Regions from separate parts of the Mesorhizobium sp. M0802 genome, predicted to be linked through region 1. Evidence: predicted binding sites of a transcription regulator. Region 1 holds the regulator's gene; each other region holds the start of a gene.
What was found. The regulator LexA, encoded in region 1, represses DNA repair genes until DNA is damaged. The targets are predictions, from matches to a motif close to TGTTCNNNNTGTGTTCNG.
Positions count from the first base shown of each region.

Region 2: dinB (DNA polymerase IV) is a predicted target of LexA. The motif match lies at 2,117-2,134, and genes of this name have one in related genera.
Region 3: parE (DNA topoisomerase IV subunit B) is a predicted target of LexA. The motif match lies at 1,948-1,965, and genes of this name have one in related genera.

Region 1 is NZ_JAMYOY010000005.1:252,640-256,919, forward strand. It holds gene NKI10_RS11010 (ComEC/Rec2 family competence protein) at 1-1,292, shown strand, start outside; gene lexA (transcriptional repressor LexA) at 1,286-2,068, opposite strand; gene NKI10_RS11020 (GntR family transcriptional regulator) at 2,274-3,038, opposite strand; gene kynU (kynureninase) at 3,206-4,280, shown strand, end outside.
Region 2 is NZ_JAMYOY010000014.1:141,272-145,551, reverse strand. It holds gene NKI10_RS20150 (hypothetical protein) at 1-288, shown strand, start outside; gene NKI10_RS20145 (hypothetical protein) at 429-659, shown strand; gene NKI10_RS20140 (hypothetical protein) at 680-901, opposite strand; gene NKI10_RS20135 (heme-copper oxidase family protein) at 1,164-1,571, opposite strand; gene NKI10_RS20130 (hypothetical protein) at 1,726-1,962, opposite strand; gene dinB (DNA polymerase IV) at 2,196-3,437, shown strand; gene NKI10_RS20120 (hypothetical protein) at 3,723-3,821, shown strand; gene NKI10_RS20115 (putative RiPP precursor) at 3,881-3,979, shown strand; gene NKI10_RS20110 (hypothetical protein) at 4,053-4,145, shown strand; gene NKI10_RS20105 (hypothetical protein) at 4,236-4,280, opposite strand, start outside.
Region 3 is NZ_JAMYOY010000015.1:6,955-11,234, forward strand. It holds gene parE (DNA topoisomerase IV subunit B) at 1-1,877, opposite strand, end outside; gene cpaB (Flp pilus assembly protein CpaB) at 2,135-3,040, shown strand; gene NKI10_RS20395 (type II and III secretion system protein family protein) at 3,119-4,280, shown strand, end outside.

The sequences.
Region 1 (4,280 bases):
CCTATCTCGTCATTTCAGGCGTCGTGGTTGCCGCCGAGCGCAGCTTCATCATGCTGGCGGTCATGCTTGTCGCCGTGCTGTTTGATCGCGCCGCACTCACCATGCGCAATCTGGCGATCTCCGCCATTGCCGTCATCCTGGTGTCGCCGCACGAGGTGGTCGGTCCCAGCTTCCAGATGTCGTTTGCCGCCACCGCCGCCCTTGTCGGCGCCTATGCCGGCTGGGCCGATTACCGCGCCGACAAGGTGAGAACGCCGCCGGCAAAGCGCTCCTTCGTCGGCTTCCTGTCGCGAAAATTCGCGCTGGCCATGGGCGGCCTCGCCATGACCTCGATCATCGCCGGCAGTGCAACCTTGCTGTTCGCCATCTGGCATTTTCAGCGTGTGTCGCCGCTCAGCCTGATCGCCAATCTGGCCGTGATGCCGATTGTTTCGTTGATCGTCATGCCCTTTGCCGTGCTCAGCGCACTGGCGATGCCGTTCGGCGCCGACGGGCCGTTCCTCTATGTGATGGGCAAGGGTCTGATGGCGATGATCGCTATATCGGCCTGGATTTCCGAGCGCTCGCCGGTCGACGCCGTCGGGCTGATCTCCATTCGCTCGGTGCTGTTGGTGGCGGTCGCCCTCGTCATCGCCACCATGGCCACCACCTGGCTCAGGTTGGCGGCCGTGCCTTTCGCGCTGGCCGGCCTGTTGACGGTGCCGCAGGTGCTTACGCCCGACGTGCTCATATCCGAGGATGCGCATCTGGTGGCCATGCCGATCGGTGGCGGCGAACTCGCCCTCAACCGCGAACGCTCCAACGAATTCACCACGGACAATTGGAAACGGGCGCTGCGGGCCGAAACCATTATCCCACCTGAGATTTTCGAGGCAACAGATACGCGGTTCGATCTCGATCCGCTCGATCTGCCGCCCGGCTCGCCCTTCTATTGCACCGGCGATCTCTGTATCGCCCGGCACCCTTCCGGAGCCATTGTAGCGCTTGCGAAAGACCGCAAGACGGCGCGGCCGGCCTGTGCCTTCGCGAGCCTGATCGTCATCGATGACGCCACCGCTTACAATCCGTGCCGCGACCCGCTGGTGCTGGTCGTGACGAAGAAACAGCTGGCCCGCGACGGCAGCGCCGCCGTCTTCTTCGATCCGCAATCGGCAGCTGCAGCGCCAACCATCCGCTTCGCCGTCGACAAGCCGTATCGCCCCTGGCACGAGCAACGCCGCTTCTCCCGCGAAGCGCGCGGCCTGCCGCCTTACAACCAGCGTGAAAAGTACAAACCCAAGCCGGCTCAGTAGCGCCGGATCAATCCGACAAGCTTGCCCTGCACCTTCACCCTGTCCGGTCCAAAAATGCGGGTCTCGTAGGCCGGGTTGGCGGCTTCCAGGGCGATCGAGGCGCCCTTGCGGCGGAAGCGTTTCAGGGTCGCTTCCTCATCGTCGACCAACGCCACCACGATCTCGCCGGGGCTGGCTGTGTCGGCATTGCGGATGATGACCGTGTCGCCATCGAAAATGCCGGCCTCGATCATCGAATCGCCCTTGACCTCGAGCGCGTAGTGTTCACCGCCCATGATCATGTCGGGCGGCACCGAGATCGAATGGGTCTGATGCTGGATGGCGTCGATCGGCACACCGGCAGCAATGCGTCCCATCACCGGGATCGACACCGCCGAAACGGCGTCGTCATTGCCGGCCGACATCGAACGCGACGGCGAGCCCGGCTTGATCTGGCGACCGATACCGCCTTGGCCCATCGCGCCTTGTCCTTGGCCGCCTTGCCCTTGGCCGGTTTGACCAAGACTGCCCTGAATGACGCTCGGCGAAAACTTCCTCGCCGCATTGAGGCCTGGTGCGATCGAGTCGGGCAGCCGCAGCACTTCCAGCGCGCGCGCCCGGTTCGGCAGCCGGCGAATGAAACCGCGCTCCTCAAGCGCCGTGATCAGGCGGTGGATGCCGGACTTGGAGGCGAGGTCAAGCGCTTCCTTCATCTCATCGAAGGACGGCGGGATTCCGCTCTCCTTCAGGCGTTCATGGATGAACATCAGAAGCTCATGTTGTTTGCGCGTCAGCATCGCGGCCCCCAGGGGTTCTGAAACCAGAATCAGAAAAAACAAACCCAGAACAAACACTATCTGTTCCAGTTGTGTTCCGCAACCTTTTAAAGTTTAATGAATGTGTTGACGTTTTGTTCAGCGTGACGTTCGGCACCGCGAGCGGCGCTCGTAGTCGTTGGCCGGCAACGGGGTGAAACGAAGACAAAGTGCCCTGCGTCGTCGGCTACGATCGCCGCTTCCTTTTCGGACGGGGCTGCGCAGCATCCGCGCCGGGTTCACTCTGGGCATAGACCTGCAGCGTGTAGCCGATGTGAGCGGTCATCAGAGTTTTCGCACGTTCGACGTCGCGATCGAGGGCCGCTTCCATCAGGGCGGTATGGTGTTCGATCGCCACGGCGTCGCGCAGGGCCGCCACGGCCTTCCGGTGGCCATCCGTGCGGCCGGCGGCGGCGCGCAGCGTCGGGGCCAGACCCAGAAAGCGGTGATGGCGATGCAATTGGTCGGAAATCGTCGCATTGAAGCGCAGCAGCCAGCTGGATGTCGCGGCACTGAGCAGCGCCGCATGGAAGGCATCGTGTTTTTCGTACCACGCGTCGACCGCATCATCCGATGGATCGTCGAGAACAGACCCGCACCGTGAGAGACGATAGTGGGCGGCAACGACCGCGTCTTCCCACTCACGGTCGCCCTCCTCGATCGATTCCACCAGCAGGGGCAGTTCGACCACCAGCCGCGCACGCGCCAAATCCTCGAGCTCCGCCCGAGAGACGGGAGCGACCGCAAACCCGCGGTTGCTGATGGCGGTCACAAGCCGTTCCGCCTCCAGCCGCGACAGCGCCTCGCGCAACGGCGTCCAGCCGATGCCGTAGGTGTTGCGCAGCGTGCTCAGCTTCAACGGCGCGGCAGGCGCCAGCCGGGTCGCAAGAATATCGCGCCTGAGCAGGCGATAGGCCGCTTCCGTCTTCGAGGTCTGCTCGTCATCCAGCATCGTGATCCATCAGACATAAACGCTCGGCGGATCATTATATATCAAAGCCTTTCAATGGGTGAATTATATATAATGTTTGACAGTTCAAGGGCGACCACTCAAGATCGCCGGCATGTTTGGGCGGCAGGCTCCGCCGCGCGCGTTTGTCCATGGAGGGGCGCCGGATCATGAGCACGACACCCGATCTCGCTACAATCGAAGCAATGGATGCCGCCGATCCGCTGCGCTCCATGCGCGAACGCTTTGTCTTGCCGCAAGGCGTGATTTATCTCGACGGCAATTCCCTGGGCGCCGCGTCAGCGGTCGTCTTCAGCGAACTGCAGCAGGCCGCCACGCAGGAATGGGCGCACGACCTCATTCGCGCCTGGAACACCGCCGGCTGGTTCAACATGCCGGTGGAACTCGGAGATCAGCTCGGGCGACTGATCGGCGCGGCTGATGGGCAGACGGTGGTCTGCGACACAACCTCGATCAACATCTACAAGCTGCTGCACGCAGCGCTCGGCATGCGGCCGGATCGGTCGGTCATCGTTGCCGAGGGCGACAGTTTCCCGACCGACCTCTACATGGCCGAAGGCGTCGCCTCGACCCGGCCGGGAACGCGGCTGCGGCTGGAGGGCGTCGACGCGGCCGCAATCGAGGAGCTGATCGACGACAGCGTTGCCGTCATCCTGGTCAACCACGTCAACTACAAATCCGGCCAGTTGCGCGACATGGCGGCGCTGACGCGCAAGGCACATGACGCCGGCGCGCTGATCATCTGGGATCTCTGCCACACGGCCGGCGCCTTGCCGGTCGAACTTGACCGTGCCAATGCCGATTTCGCCGTCGGCTGCACCTACAAATACCTCAATGGCGGCCCGGGCTCGCCAGCCTTCATCTACGCGGCCGAGCGCCACCATGACGATGCCCACCAGCCGCTCAGCGGCTGGTGGGGCCATGCGCGGCCCTTTGCCTTCGAGCAGGGCTTTGCCGTCGGCAGCGGCATTCGCCGCTTCCTGTGCGGAACGCAGCCGGTGCTGTCGATGCGGGCGCTCAAGGGCGCGCTCGATATCTGGAACGACGTCGATATGGCGGCGGTGCGCAGAAAAAGCATCGCGCTGACCGACCTGTTTATCCAGCTCGTCGAAGCCAGATGCGGCGCCTACGGGCTTGAACTGGAAAGTCCTCGCGACGGCAGCCAGCGCGGCAGCCAGGTGTCGTTCCTCCATCCGCATGGCTATCAGGTGATGCGCGCGCTGA
Region 2 (4,280 bases), on a different contig from region 1:
CCACCGAGCAAAAACGATGCCCGCGACAGGATCGCCAATGACGAGGTGGAAGCGCCGACGCCGGGTCGGCAGGATTGGGATGCGCTGCGTGGCGCAACGGTCCTGCCCGACGGAGCAGATGAGGAAAGCCTGCCGGACACCACCGGTGTCGAGAAGGAAGGCGAATTGCCCGAGGAGGATGACGACAACCCCTACCAGGACAGTGACGATGCCTTGCCCGACGACGCCGAGGAAGCCGCCATTGGTCACGATCTGGCGAGGCGCGGCGGCCCGTTCGACGACGTGTAAGGCAGCGACCGCGGACTTCCGAGAGGTTTCCCGGGACGTCCACGCCGTCACCAGTTGGACCAAGGATGAGCTGAAGGCGATGCCGGAGCATCGCGATATTTCGAAGGATCCGGCTGGCCGGATCCTTCGTTTAAGGCGCCTTGGCGGTTTGGCTTAGCCCTTGTGGTCAAGGGCTGGACGGCGACAATCTCGGCACCTTCGACAGCCGAGAAGCAGCCGAGAAGCACGAACGCGAAGCCCAATATTTCAAGCGCCGTCGAGGCCGCTCGCCTGAAATCTTCAAAGTGCGCAAGAAATCCCCGCCGCGGGCGGTGCAGACACGCTCCGGCATCGCGGCGCTGCGAACCGGGCCATCGACCGCCGGCACTTGAGTGCCGACGGGCTCTGACCTTCAATTCGACCCGGGATCGCCGAGCGCCTCGGTGACGAAGGACGCCGCGATCAGGTCGTCGGCGTCGAGGCGTAGGGAGCCTTCGACACCTCCCATGATGGCTGCGACCTTCTGGAAGGTCTGCATCTCGTGTTCAGTAACGCTGGCGTCTCGCATCCTGGCTTTCAGATCGGCGATGCGTCGGCCCAGTGAGGCCGACGTTCCGATTTCTCTGTTCGACATGGTGGCCTGCTCCTCCCCCAACCCATGCTGTGGACGTACTCAAGGCTGTCTATATATAAGGCAGCGCGAATACAGTCGCCGCAACGCGCGATATCTGGGAAGGTTCCGGCGCCAAATAGTCACGAAATAATACGTGGTGGGACTCGGGTATGTTAAGCGCCCACGCGGCGGTAGACACCGCAAACCAGCGGCTGTCCATCGGGCTGGCCAACCCGCGTCGCGGGTCGCGAACGCGGGTCGGACTTGATCGCTGCGCGAACAGTCAGCGAGAAGCCGGCACCACGCCGGACACCGAGCGCGCCGTTTCGGGCGAAAACACCACGAAAGCAAAAACCAGAACGGCAGCGGCGACGATGAGCGAGCCGCCGGCGACGATCGGTTCAAGCGCCGGGTTTCCCTGCAGCATCACATACAGCGCCGGCAGCATGATCACCAAGCCGAGAGTGTAGAGCCCGTAGTGGATCATGGCGATGCGACGCGCCGCCTTTTGCGGATTGAGCGCGTAGTAGCCGCCGAAGATGGCGCTCGTCACCCAACCGAGCAGATTGATATGCGCGTGCGCCGGAAAAGCGGCGTGGTCACCCGAGATCGCCATCTGCAGGCCGGCCGCAATCCCCAACATCAGGAACAAGATGGCAGTTTTGAAAAAGAGTTCTGAAACCCTCGGCATGTCATTTCTCCCCCTATGCGGTCTTCGACCGCTTGCGACCTGGAGAATACACCCACGCGCAGAACTTTTCCACGCCCCGGTTATGGGGCCATGCCTGCACAGCTTTTTGCACGCTGTTCGACTTTTCTGGCTGCCACAACCCGGCGCCGCCGCGCTACGGCGTCAGCAAGATGTCGGCGCCCGCTCGCTCGTCGAACACCACCGCGCAGCCGCGCCCCAGCGCCACTGCCGACAGCGCGTTGGCCACCGTCTCGTCCGGCGATACGAAATCACCGGTCAGCACTCGCAACTCCTCCACCGCCCTGGCCATTGACACGCAGTGCCCGGCAACGCGATCGCTCGTGCAGGCGTCAATGACGCTGACGAGGTCGATCATCTCGAACTGGCCCATACCGGCCTCCACAAAAACAGCGTCCCGTCGCGGATATGAACGCCGAGGCGAGAGACAATGTTCCGCAGGTCCGATGCCCAGGCGGAGCACTCGACAGCCCGACCTGGAACGGGCCGGCCGGCGACAACCGCTTCGCTTGACAATAGGCCCTGTTTGTTCTCTATTTGTTCGGCAAAAACGCCTCTCACAACAGACGCGGCTAATGCTGCAACGCCGCAAAGGGAACGGTCGGGATGGAGCCCACCATCCTGCATGCGGATCTCGACGCCTTCTACGCCTCGGTCGAGCAGTTGCTCGACCCGGCGCTCAGGGGCAAGCCGATCGCCGTCGGCGGCGGCGTCGTGCTTGCCGCCTCCTACGAAGCCAGGGTTTTCGGCGTGCGCGGCGGCATGCCCGGACGAAGTGCGCGCGAGCTTTGCCCCGGACTGATTTTCGTCGGCGGCCATTTCGCCGACTATCAGCGGCTGGGCGACGCCGCCATCAAGGTGCTCGACGATTTCACGCCGCTGGTCGAGCGGATTTCCATCGATGAAGCCTTTGCCGACGTCGCCGGCTGCACGCATCTGTTCGGGCCGCCGGCCGAGATCGCCGCCACGGTGCGTCGGCGCGTCCGGGCAGAGCTCGGCCTGCCGATCTCGATCGGCGTGGCGCGCACCAAGCATCTGGCCAAGATCGCCTCGCAGGTGGCCAAGCCCGACGGCCTGGTGGTGGTCGATCCGGACACCGAACTTGCCTTCCTGCATGATCTGCCGGTCGGGCTGATGTGGGGCGTCGGCCCGGCGACCAGAGCGCGGCTGGCCGAGATCGGCATCGAGACCATCGGCCAGTTGGCAAAGACGCATAGCGGGGCGCTGCGAAGGTTACTCGGGCCCGCCGCCGGCGAAAAGCTGGCGTCGCTGGCATGGAACCGCGACCCGCGAAAGCTCGAAACCCACAGGCGGTCGCATTCCGCCGGCGCGCAGTCGGCGCTTGGCAGACGGCCGGCCGAGGCGCGTATCTTCGGACCCGTGCTGCTGCATCTGGCAGACCGGGTCGCAAGCCGGCTCAGGGCGAAATCACGGCCCGGGCGCACGGTGACGGTGCGCGTGCGTTTCGCCGATCTGCACGCTGTCACACGCTCGCTGACGCTCGATCAGCCGATTTCGGCAACCGCGATGCTGGCCGAAATCGCCGGGGAGCTGGTGCGCGGCGTGCTGGCCGCCAACCCTCGGGAGAAGACCATCTCGCTGCTGGCGATCTCGGTGTCGCAGCTGGAAGAAAGTGCCGAGCTGCAGTTGGAGCTGCCGCTCGGGCTTGCCGATGAAAAGCAGCGGCCCGGCAGCAGGCAAGGCCTGGCGCGCTTTGGCGCCGACCGCGCCATCGACAAGATCCGCCAGCGCTTTGGCAGAGAGGCTGTCGGCTATGGCGCCGTGGCGCTGGAAGCCCGGCGCTCGGTTCCCGACGCCTTCCGCGAACTGGCGGAGAAGGAACTGTGAGTGCGGCGCGACGGCAAGGCCAATGTTTAGGCTGGACCCCTCCGCGCTGCATTGCCGCTCTGTTTGAGCAGGCCGACCAACCAGGCCAGACCCGCCGCAGTTTCGGACATTTTTCGCACCGCAACCCGGCCACGCCATGCACGCCCAAGAACAACGCTTTGTCGATGAAGGTGGACTTGCAGTTAGCGCATCGGCGCCAAGAAAAACCGGGATGGGACAGCGAGGCCGCGAAGGTTGACAGTGCCGATCCGTCTGGCATTATCGCGTAAGCTTGGAGGATTCACTATGAAGAAAACCTATTCGAAGCCTGTTCTGGTCAAAAAAGGCAAGCTTTCGCAGGTTACGGCGCTCGCCAATGGAGCGGGTTCCGGCCCGATCGAGTGAAGTCGTTGAGTCGGACTGTCGCCTGATCTGGCGGCCTCGCCTGACACTGGAGATGCGGCATGAAGAAGACCTATTCGAAGCTGGTGCTGGTCAAGAAAAGCAAGCTCTCGCAGGTTACAGCCGATAATGGTAACGGCTCCGGGCCGGTCGCCGTCTAGCAGCCGATTATCCGACGCCTCGTGCCGTCTGGCCGGGAACAGGGCTTTGGGTGCCCGACGTGGAGAGTGGAAAATGAGGAAGACCTATTCCAAGCCAGTGCTGGTAAAAAAGGGCAAGCTCTCGCAGATCACCGCGAACGGCGCTTCTGCTCCTATTCCGGGCTAAACTCGTTCCCCGGTAGATCGAGATCCTCCTGGCAGAGTCGGGCGGCTTGATCGTTTCCGGAGCATGATCTCCCGCAGGCGGCGGGACCGTTCAGCGCACAACCACCAGATCGTCGAGCACTAGCTGCCAATAGTG
Region 3 (4,280 bases), on a different contig from region 1:
TGCGCGGCCATCATTTCGCCCAAGCCCTTGAAACGGCCGATCTCGACTTTGGCGCGGCCGGTGAATTCGGTGCGCAACAGCTCGTCCTTGTGCGCATCGTCCCTGGCATAGGCAACCTTGCCGCCTTGCCGGATCGAATAGAGCGGCGGCACCGCCAGATAGAGATGGCCGCCATTCACCAGGTTCGGCATTTCCTGGTAGAAGAAGGTGATCAGCAGCGAGGCTATGTGAGCGCCGTCGACGTCGGCGTCGGTCATGATGATCACGCGGTCGTAGCGCAAATCCTCGTCGCGGTATTTCGAGCGCGTGCCGCAGCCGAGCGCCTGAATCAGGTCCGAAATCTGCTGGTTGGCGGCTAGCTTGTCGTTGCCGGCGCTGGCGACGTTGAGGATTTTTCCGCGCAGCGGCAGCACCGCCTGGCTGGCGCGGTCGCGCGCCTGCTTGGCCGAGCCGCCGGCCGAGTCGCCTTCGACGATGAACAGTTCGGCGCCCGCGGCGGCATTCTGCGTGCAGTCGGCGAGCTTGCCGGGAAGGCGCAGCTTGCGCACCGCGCTCTTGCGCGACACTTCCTTTTCCTGGCGCCGGCGCACCCGCTCGTCGGCGCGCGCAATCACCCATTCCAGCAGCTTGGAGGCTTCCTGCGGATTGTCGGCCAGCCAGTGGTCGAAGGGATCGCGGATGGCGGTCTCGACAATGCGAATGGCTTCGATCGTTGCCAGCCTGTCCTTGGTCTGGCCGACGAATTCCGGCTCGCGAATAAACACCGACAGCATGCCTGCCGCCGAGATCATCACGTCTTCGGAGGTGACGATCGAGGCGCGCTTGTTGCCGACCAGGTCGGCATAGGCCCGAAGCCCGCGCGTCAGCACATTGCGAAAGCCGGCCTCATGCGTGCCGCCTTCGCCGGTCGGGATTGTGTTGCAGTAGGAGTTGACGAAGCCGTCACCGCCGAACCAGGTCACCGCCCATTCCAGCGAGCCGTGGCCGCCCTGTTTTTCGCTCTTGCCGGCGAAGATCTCGCGGGTCACCTGGAAGTCGTCGCCAAGCGATGCCTTGAGATAGTCCTTCAAGCCGCCGGGGAAATGGAACTCCGCCTTGGCGGGCGTCTGGTCCTTTTCCTTGATCAGCGATGGGTCGCAGCTCCAGCGGATCTCGACGCCGCCGAACAGATAGGCTTTCGAGCGGGTCATGCGATAGAGCCGCGCCGGCTCGAAGGCGGCGCCCTTGCCGAAAATCTGCTCGTCGGGATGGAAGCGGATTTTGGTGCCGCGCCGGTTGTGCACTTCGCCGAGCTGCTCCAGCCCGCTCACCGGAACGCCGCGCGAGAACCTTTGGCGGTAAAGCTGGCGACCGCGCGCGACTTCGACTTCGAGATGGTCCGACAGCGCATTTACGACCGAGACGCCAACACCGTGCAGACCGCCGGAGGTCTCATAGACCTTGCTATCGAACTTGCCGCCCGAATGCAGCGTCGTCATGATGACTTCGAGCGCCGGCTTCTTGAATTTCGGATGCGGATCGACCGGAATGCCGCGGCCATTGTCGGTAACGGTCAGAAACCCGTCGGCCGACAGCTCGACATCGATGAAGGTAGCATGGCCGGCGACCGCCTCGTCCATCGAATTATCGATGACCTCGGCAAACAGATGGTGCATCGCCTTGTCGTCGGTGCCGCCAATATACATGCCGGGACGGCGCCGCACCGGCTCCAGCCCCTCCAGCACCTCGATGTCGGCGGCGCTATAGCCCTCGCTGCCGTCCTTGGTCGCGGCAGGACGCTTCGTGGCCTGCACCAGCGGGTCGGCCGGGCGCGAAGGTGTCCGAGCCGGTTGGGGCTGCTTTTCCAGATTGCCGAAAAGATCGTTGTTGTCGTCCATGCCTACCATAGAATCCGGTGCCGCGAATCACCCGTCGATACTGCCACGCTTTTCGGCGCCAAGCGACGGAAGTTCCTGTTACGTTCGGGGATTAAACCCTTCTTATCCTAAAACCTTTCGATAACCAAGCTGGCGGAAATAGGTCCGTGCGGAGCGGGCGCGATTCCTGAATCTTTAACAAAGCGGCCTAGCGTCGCCTCAACAAAACAAAAGACCACGAATGTCAGGGGTTGGTTGTGAGGGGCAAGGCCATAACGATGATTGGCATCGCTGCCGTCTTCGGCGCGATTTCAATCTTTGCCGCGGATTTCTGGGTGAAAAGCCAGGCCAAGGCCGATGCCGAAGAGAAAACGGCGTCGATCCCGGCGCCCGCCGTCCCCAAGGTCGTCTTCAAGACCATCGTGGTGGCCAACGCGCCGCTGCGTTACGGCATGGAGCTTGACCGGGCGCAGCTCAGCGAAATCCCATGGTCCGAGGATTCGGTGCCGCAGGGCGCATTCACCACAGTCAATGCATTGCTCGCCGAAGGCAGCCGCGTGGTATTGTCGCCGATCGAGATCAACGAGCCGGTGCTGATCAGCAAATTGTCGGGGCCGAACGGCCGCGCGACGCTATCCAACATGATGACGCCCGGCATGCGGGCGGTGACAATCCGCACCGACGAGATCGCCGGTGTCGGCGGCTTCGTCATGCCGGGCGACCGGGTCGACGTGGTGCTGACACGCGATGCGGGCGAAATCCAGGAAGTGGCCAAGAACGCGCAGGGCGCTGCCGGATCGACCGTTACCTCCGAGATTGTCGTCTCCGACGCCAAGGTGCTGACGGTGGGGCAGGGCGCCGACGAGCGCCAGACCACACCGCAGATCGCCAATTCCGTCACCATCGAGGTGACGACCGAAGGCGCGCAGAAAGTGGCGCTTGCCCGCACCGTCGGCACCTTGTCGCTGTCGCTCCGCTCGGCCGCAGACGGAGGGGCCGCCAAGGACGGCGTCACCACCATCTCGTCCTTCGGCGGATCGGTCGCCTCCGGCGTCCAGGCCGCTGCCGGCGCGCTGTTCACTGCCGCGACCAAGGAGCCTGAGAAGCCGAAATTCAAGACGATCATCGTGACGCGCGGCACGCAGGTCGAAGAATACCAGGTTCCTGCGCGGGACCAGCAATAACTGCCGGTGGGGACCGGGCGAGGGACGGGACAGATGTCGGGACTTCATGCATTTCAGACGACGAAAGGGCTGCGCCCAATGCGGGCGCTTGCGGTGGGGGCTTGCCTTGCCGCGGCCGTAATGCTCGGCCTCAGCGCGCCAGCCAAGGCCGACAACGATATCGTCCATGTCTCGTCGACAACGAATGCGTCGATCAAGGTGGCCAAGGGCAAGCCGAAGACGGTCATGACCAATGCCGCCTTCTACCAGATCGTGATCGGCGATCCGGAGATCGCCAACGTCAATCCGCTGACCGACAAATCCTTCTATGTGCTGGGCAACAATCTCGGCACCACCGGCATCGCGCTGTTCGACGAGAACAAGCAGCTGGTCGGCACCGTAGATATCGAGGTGACGCTGGACACCGACCAGCTGGCCAGCACCATTCGCGCCAGCGTGCCGGACGCCAAGATCAAGGTCGGCTCGGCCAATGGCCGCGTCGTGCTGTCGGGCGAGGCCGATGACGCGGTCGCCGCCGAGAAGGCAAGCAAGATCGCCAGCCGCTTCTCCGGCAATGAGGAAGTGATCAATTCGGTCAACATCTCGTCCTCGCAGCAGGTTCAGCTCAACGTCCGCTTCGTCGAGATCAATCGCCAGGCCGGACAGGATCTCGGCGCCAAATACAGCGCCAATTTCGCTTACGGCATTGGCGGGCGCGACGTCACCCTCGATCCTGGCACGGTGCCGGGAGCCGGCAATGGCGAGATCATCGGCCGGCTGCTGTCCAACGGCCTGTCGATCGACGTCGCCATCAAGGCGCTGGAGGAACGTGGTCTCGCCAGGCGGCTGGCCGAGCCGAACCTGATCGCCCGCTCGGGCCAGACGGCAAGCTTCCTCGCCGGCGGCGAGTTCCCGATCCCGGTCTCCGAGGACAATGGCAAGATTTCCGTCAGCTACAAGAAATACGGCGTCAGCCTCGACTTCACGCCGACGGTTCTCAAGGACGGGCTGGTGAGCCTCGACATCGCGCCGGAAGTGTCCTCGATCGACGCTTCGGCCTCCTACAATATCGGCAATATCTCGGTCCCGGGCTTTATCGTGCGCCGCGCCAAAACATCCGTCGACCTGAAGAATGGCCAGAGCTTCATGATCGCCGGCCTGCTGCAGTCACAGAACGACATTACCACATCGCGTCTTCCCGGACTCGGCAAGCTGCCGGTGCTCGGCTCGCTGTTCTCCTCCAAATCCTATCAGCGGCGCG